One region of the Microbacterium sp. NPDC058345 genome, then DNA from elsewhere that is predicted to be linked to it. Evidence: predicted binding sites of a transcription regulator. Region 1 holds the regulator's gene; the other holds the start of a gene.
What was found. The regulator HspR, encoded in region 1, represses chaperone genes until heat shock. The targets are predictions, from matches to a motif close to AAGTTGAGTCNNNNNGACTCAACTT.

Region 1 (3,400 bases):
CGATGCCGCTGTCCGCCCCGACGGTGATCACGCCGGGGGCGAGCATGATCTGGCCGAGCAGATCGAAGTCCTCGGGCAGCACCTTCGCACCCTGCGTGGTGTTGAGCATCGCGATCTCGACCGGGGCGAACCCGATCACGTAGCCGTCGGCCTTCTGCGAACCCACGTACTCCATCGCGAGCGCCCCGGCGGCGCCCGGCATGTTCTCGGGGATGACGCTGACGTCGAGGATCTTCTCGAGCTCGGTGGCGAGTGCGCGCGACGACAGGTCGGAGCCACCGCCCGGGTTCGCCTGGATGATCAGGCGGATGTCCTTCTCGGGGTAGCTGGACTCGGCGCCACCCTCTTCGACCTTGGTGCAGCCGGCCAGGACGAGCGCGGTTGCGGCGACGGCGGCGATTGCTGCGGCCGCTCGGGACATGCGGATGCGGGGCATCTTTGCTCCTCGGTGCTGGTCGACCGGATTGTCGACGTTCGCGAGCGTATCAGTGTCGACTGTTAACAGTCAACACGCACAGGGAGATCGCGCCGCTCGCGCCGGTTCAGGAGCCCTGCGTGGTCAGCTCGCTCAGCATGCGATCCCGCGCCCCGTCGAGGTGTGCGCTGAGCACCTCGGCCGCCTCGGCACCGTCACCGCTGCGCATCACGTTCATCAGTGCGACGTGATCGGCGGCGGAGTCGTGCAGGTCGTCGTCGTGGTTGATGGTGACGTCGAGCAGCGCGGTGAAGGTGGGAAGGTACTGGCGCCACGCGCCTTCCAGGCGCGGATGATCCGCCAGGGCGTAGATCTGGGAGTGGAAGTCGAGGTCGGCGACGACGAACGCCGCATGATCGCCGGCGTCCGCCGCCGCCGTCATGCGCCGCACCGCGTCGTCCATCACGGCCCAGCGGGCGTCATCGCGGACGCGGATCGCGCGCGACAGCGCCAGCTGCTCCAGCGCTCCCCGCAGGCTGTAGAGCTGATCGACGTCGTCGCGGGTGAGACCGACCACGAAGACACCGCGGGGGCGCTGGATGCGCACGAGCTTCTCGAAGCTGAGTTGCGTGAGCGCGTCGCGCACGGGACCGCGGCTGACCGCGAACTCCTCGGCGAGTGCCTCCTCGGTGATCCGCTCGCCCGGGGCGACGTCTCCGCGCACGATGCGCTGACGCAGGACGTTCGCGATCTGTGCGCCGAGCGACTCCCCGCGCTGCACTGTGTCGGTCATGGCTCTCCCCTGTTGACTGTTGACAGAGTACAGGGTGCCGGTCGCGATCGTGTCGCGCCGCCGTCGTCAGTCCGAGTCGCGGTTCTCCGGCGTCTCCGGCGTGGCAGGCTGATCGTCCGCTCCGCGCTCGTCGGATGCCATGCGCGGCTGCCACAGCACGATCTCGGTCGATCGGCGGATGCGGCGCCCGGAGGGGACGGTGACGATGGACCCCGTCACCCCGGCGGCGAAGACGCGAACGCCGGGGCGGTTCTCGCGTTCGGCGCGCAGCGCCCCTTCGAGCTCCGAGACCTGGCGACGCAGCATCCGCACCTCGTCCTCCAGGTCGAGCAGGCGCGCGATCGCCGGCAGGCTCATCCCCTCGCTCGACAGCTGAGCGACTTCGCGGAGCTGCTCGATGTCGCGCATCGAGTAGCGTCGCGAGCCGCCGCGGGTGCGGCCGGGCACCACCAGGCCGATGCGGTCGTACTGCCGCAGCGTCTGGGGGTGCATGCCGGCCAGCTCCGCGGCGACCGCGATCGCGAAGAGAGGGGAATCGGCGTCCATGATCAGTCCTGGTGGCCCATCAGCCGCGCGCCTTGGCCATCATCTCGGCCCGCGGGTTCTCCTTGGGCTCGAGTGCGTGGAAGCGCTCGAGCGCCTCGCGTGCCGCGTCGTCGAGGTGCGCGGGCACCGCGACCTGCAGCTCGGCGAGCAGGTCGCCGGTGCCCTTCGCGGTCTTGATCCCGCGCCCCTTGACGCGCAGCACGCGCCCCGACGGCGTGCCCGGCGCGACGCGCAGCTTGACCGTGTCGCCGCCCAGGGTCGGCACCTCGATCGTGGCGCCGAGGGTGGCCTCGGTGAACGTGACCGGCACGGTGAGGCGCAGGTTCAGGCCCTCGCGGGAGAAGACCGGATGCGGCCTGACCGCGACCTGCACGACGATGTCGCCGGGCTCGCCGCCGTCGGGCGAGGGGCGACCCCGCCCGCGCAGACGGATCTTCTGCCCGTCGGCGACACCGGCGGGCACCTTGATCTTGAACGGCTTGCCGTCCTCGGCCTGCAGGGTGATCGTCTCGCCCTGCGCCGCGGTGGTGAAATCGAGCGTGGTGCGGGCGGTGACGTCGGCGCCCTTCTGCGGGCCGCCGAAGCCGCGGTACCCGCCGCTCGGCTGCCCGAAGCGGCCGGACCCGAAGGAGCCGCCGCCCTGGCTGAACATCGAGAAGATGTCGTCGAAGTCGGCCTGGCGTCCGCCCTGCCCGAACCGGCTGAACACGTCCTCGAAGCCGCCCGCCCCGCCGGAGCCGGGTGCGGTGAAGCGAGCCCCCGATCCCATGGCGCGGATCTCGTCGTACTCGCTCCGCTGCTCGGGGTCGCTGAGCACGCTGTACGCCTCGCTGATCTCCTTGAACCTCGCCTCGGCCGCGGCGTCCCCCTGATTGGAGTCGGGATGGTACTTGCGGGCGAGCTTGCGGTAGGTCTTCTTCAGATCCGCATCGGAGACGTCCTTCGAGACGCCGAGCGTCTTGTAGAAGTCCTTGTCGAACCAGTCCTGGCTAGCCATCGATCACCTACTCCGCAGGGACAGCGACGACGACCTTCGCGGGGCGCAGCTCGACGTCACCCAGGCGGTAGCCGACCTCGACCACTTCGAGGATGGTCGACGACGTCGCGCCGGGGGTGGGCTGCTGGAAGATCGCCTCGTGGTGCTGCGGGTCGAACTCCTCGCCCTTCTCGCCGTACGCGGTCACGCCGAGACGCTCCACCACCGTGCGCACCTTGCCGGCGATCACGGCGAACGGCGAGCCGTCCACCAGATCGCCGTGCTGCTGCGCGCGGTCGAGGTCGTCGAGCACGGGAAGCAGCCCCTTGGCCGCCTCGCCCTTGGCGCGCGCGATCTCGATGTGCCGCTGCTCCTCGGTGCGCCGGCGGTAGTTGGCGTACTCGGCCTGCAGGCGCTTGAGGTCGTGCAGCAGCGCGCTCTCGGCATCCGCGATGCCGCTGTCGGGCGCGTCGCCCGAGGCGGCCTCCTCAGTCTGCATCGCGTTGAGGATGTCGTCGACCGTGAGGTCGTCGTCCGACCCCTCGGCGGCCGCGGCCTCCGTGGAGTCCGGGTTCTCCGGAACGCCCTGGTTCTGCGACTCGGGGCCGGACGCCTGCGCGTCCGACCCCTCGCCCGGAACCTCGGCGCTGTTGTCGTCGAAGTTCTTGTC
Region 2 (3,400 bases), 1.2 Mb from region 1:
GTACTTCGAGACGAAGATCGCCACCCGCTTGCGCCGGGACGCGTCGTGCAGCGACCACTCCATGTCGAACCGCTCGGCGACCTCGGCGATCGACGCCTCCAGCGCGGGCCGACGTGCGGCCAGCCCGTCGAGGTGGATCACGGTGCGCTGGAAGAACCTTCCGCCCGCCGAATCCGTGGAGTGCTGGTCGAGCGAGATGATGTTCGCGCCGTGCGCCGCCAGCGCGCCCGCGACGGCCGCGACGATGCCGGGCTGGTCGTCGCAGGCGATGAGAAGGCGGGCGGTGTCGGTCTGGGACATGAGCGCTCCTGAGCTGGGGTGTGCATCGATTCTGCCTGCATCCGGCCGGCGTCGGCGAATCGTTACCCTGGGGAGGTGACCACGACCGCCGCACTGCTCGACGACGCGCGAGGGCGCCTGACGGGTGTGCCACGCGAGGGGCTCGGGATGCTGCGCACCTCGCGCTGGCGCGCCGACCGCATCGTGCGGGCGGGCACGGCCTGGCACCTCGGGGTGCTGCTGCTCACCGATGACGGGGTGCTCGCCACCGGCGAGATCCTGCGCGCCGCCGAGGAGGTGCGGCGAGGCTATGCTGCGGAGTCGTCCCGCCGGCGCGCCGAGCGCCGAGCGATGGCCCGCCGCGGCGGGTTCGGCGAGGGCGAGGTCGTGCACCTCGGCTGGCAGTACATCGATGTGCCGGCGGTGGACGCCGGCGGAGCATCCGGCCCGCTCGCGCTGATCGACGGGGCGCCGCACGTCCGGTGGTCGCCCGGCGGTGCGCTGGTGCCGCTGGCCGGCTATCTCGACGAGCGGATCGCCCTGCTGCATCCCTGACGAGCCCCGCTCGCTCGTCGCGCGCTCCGAATGGCACACTTTTCAGCATCGGGCACACAGATCGCTGTGACAGCTGCGGAAAAGTGTGCCAGAAGGCGGCTGGTGGAATCAGCGCGTCAGCAGCGCCGGGAACCGGCCGAGCAGGTCCGCTCCCTGCACGGATGCCGCCAGCACCATCGACTCGGTGGCGACGTACTGCTCCGGATCGAAGTAGCCCGACGCCCGGTACACCGCCATGCGATCGGCGAAGTCCTGCGGTGATGCCTCGGGATGGAACTGGGTGGCGTAGAGGTGCTCACCCACCCGGTACGCCTGAACGGGGCACGCGTCGTTGGTGGCGAGTAGCACGGCTCCCGGTGGCGTCTCGGCGGCCGCCTCCTTGTGCGCGGTGAAGACCGACAGCGACGGCCCGCTCGGCCCGAACAGCGGATCGCGTGCCCCCTCCGCGGTCACCCGCAGCCGGGCGGCCTGCACACGCTCAGGATGCGCCATGGTCACCTCGCCACCCAGCATCCGGGTCACCACGCCGATGCCGTAGCACGTGAAGAGCGCCGTCGCGCCGCCGGCCATCGCGAGCGCGGCGATGCGCTCGAGGTCGTGCTCGACGGCCAGCTGCGCCTCGGACTTGACCACGTCGGTGACGTTGAACGGAGACCCGCCGACGACGAAGCCGTCGTAGCGCTGCCACTCCACCGTCTCCAGCGAGGCATGCAGCAGGTCGACGCGATCGAGGGTCGCGAGACCCAAGTCCCGCCGGAACGAGCGGTGCTCGGCATCCGCCGCGCTTCGCTCGGGGCGAGCGCAGACGTACAGCACCGAGGACATGGGGCGATTCTATTCGGCCGGTTTGACGTCGGCGGGGAATACGAGTCATCATGTGACGTTAAACTTGATAGAAGGACGCTCAAGTTTGAGAGGAAACGCAATGCCCAACGACTTCAACGAGGCGGGTGCGGGCTCGTTCGACGAGTTCCTGGCCCGTTACCTCGCAGGTGAGCAGGCCCGGCAGGCGCGATCGATCGACCTCAGCCGGTTCCTCACCGCGCGCACTCAGCAGATCCTGCAGCGTGCCGGCCGACTCGCGCTCGAACGCGGCCAGACCGAGCTCGACGCGCTGCACGTGCTGCGGGTGATCGTCGAGGACGACGCCGTCGCGCAGGCGATCCAGCACATCGGCGCGGAGCCGCGAACCATCATCGACGCGGTCGACGCCCGACTGCCGATGCCGGGCACGGCGTCGCGCCAGGGCGCCGCCACCATCATGCCGAGTGCCAGCCGCGCACTGTTCCACGCCTACCAGGTGGCGCGCTCGTCTGGCGCGACCTACATCGAGCCGGAGCACCTGTTCTTCGCGCTCGTGCTCGGGCAGGATGCCCCCGCCGGACAGATCCTGGCGCGAGCGGGTGTCACCGCCGAGGCGCTCACCCAGAGCCTGCGCGAGCCGGTGCCGACGGAGGTCGGCGCGGCCGAGGCGACCCCGGATGCGGCATCCGAGACGCCCATGCTCGACCAGTTCGGACTCGACCTCACCGCCCGCGCCCGCGCCGGTGAACTCGACCCGGTGATCGGCCGCTCGGCCGAGATCGAGCAGACCATCGAGATCCTCAGCCGCCGTACCAAGAACAACCCGGTGCTGATCGGTGAGGCCGGTGTCGGCAAGACCGCGATCGTCGAGGGCCTCGCCCGCGCGATCGTCGACGGCGCCGTCCCCGCACAGCTGCAGGGCCGCCGGGTGATCGCCCTCGACCTGCCGGCCATGCTCTCCGGCACCCGCTACCGCGGCGACTTCGAGGAGCGCCTCACCAAGACGATGGATGAGATCGCCGCGCACAAGGGCGAGATCATCGTGTTCGTCGACGAGGTGCACACCGTCGTGGGTGCCGGCGGTTCGGGTGACGGCGGCACGGATGCCGGAAACATCCTCAAGCCTCGCCTGGCGCGCGGCGACCTGCACCTGGTCGGTGCGACCACGCTGAGCGAGTACCGCCGCATCGAGAAGGACCCGGCACTGGAGCGCCGCTTCCAGCCGGTGAAGGTCGGCGAGCCGCAGATCGAAGACGCCGTGCGCATCCTCGAGGGGCTGAGGCCCGCGTATCAGGAGCACCACGCCGTGACCTACACCGACGAGGCGCTGCGCGCCGCCGTCGAGCTGAGCGCGCGCTACCTGCCCGACCGGGTGCTGCCCGACAAGGCGATCGACCTGATCGACCAGGCCGGTGCCCGGCTGCGCCTGCGGCTGGGCATCGTGACCGACGTGTCGGCCCTGATGGCCAGGCTCGCCGAACTGGAGTCGGAGAAGAACGCCGCCGTCAGCGCCGAGCACTACGAGGAGGCCTCGCGCGTGCGCGACGAGATCGCCGATGTGCAGCGCCGCATCGACGAGGCGGGTGCACCTGCCGTGGACGCGACGGCGGACGCCGTCGTCGACGAGAGGCAGATCGCTGCCGTGATCTCGCGCGCCACCGGCATCCCGGTGAGCCGCCTCACCGAGAGCGAGCGCGAGCGCCTCGCCGACCTGGAGTCCGAGCTGCACGCCCGCGTGATCGGACAGGACGACGCGGTCGCG

Region 2: a site for HspR is predicted at 1,721-1,745, ahead of ACFWH5_RS01265 (ATP-dependent Clp protease ATP-binding subunit). Genes of this name have one in related genera too.

What each region holds. Positions count from the first base shown of each region.
Region 1 covers NZ_JBHXIG010000001.1:1,409,551-1,412,950, reverse strand. The annotation lists gene ACFWH5_RS06650 (tripartite tricarboxylate transporter substrate binding protein) at 1-436, opposite strand, end outside; gene ACFWH5_RS06645 (GntR family transcriptional regulator) at 543-1,208, opposite strand; gene ACFWH5_RS06640 (heat shock protein transcriptional repressor HspR) at 1,275-1,754, opposite strand; gene ACFWH5_RS06635 (DnaJ C-terminal domain-containing protein) at 1,774-2,751, opposite strand; gene ACFWH5_RS06630 (nucleotide exchange factor GrpE) at 2,759-3,400, opposite strand, start outside.
Region 2 covers NZ_JBHXIG010000001.1:242,726-246,125, reverse strand. The annotation lists gene purU (formyltetrahydrofolate deformylase) at 1-300, opposite strand, end outside; gene ACFWH5_RS01275 (glutaminase) at 376-834, shown strand; gene ACFWH5_RS01270 (GMP synthase) at 943-1,659, opposite strand; gene ACFWH5_RS01265 (ATP-dependent Clp protease ATP-binding subunit) at 1,760-3,400, shown strand, end outside.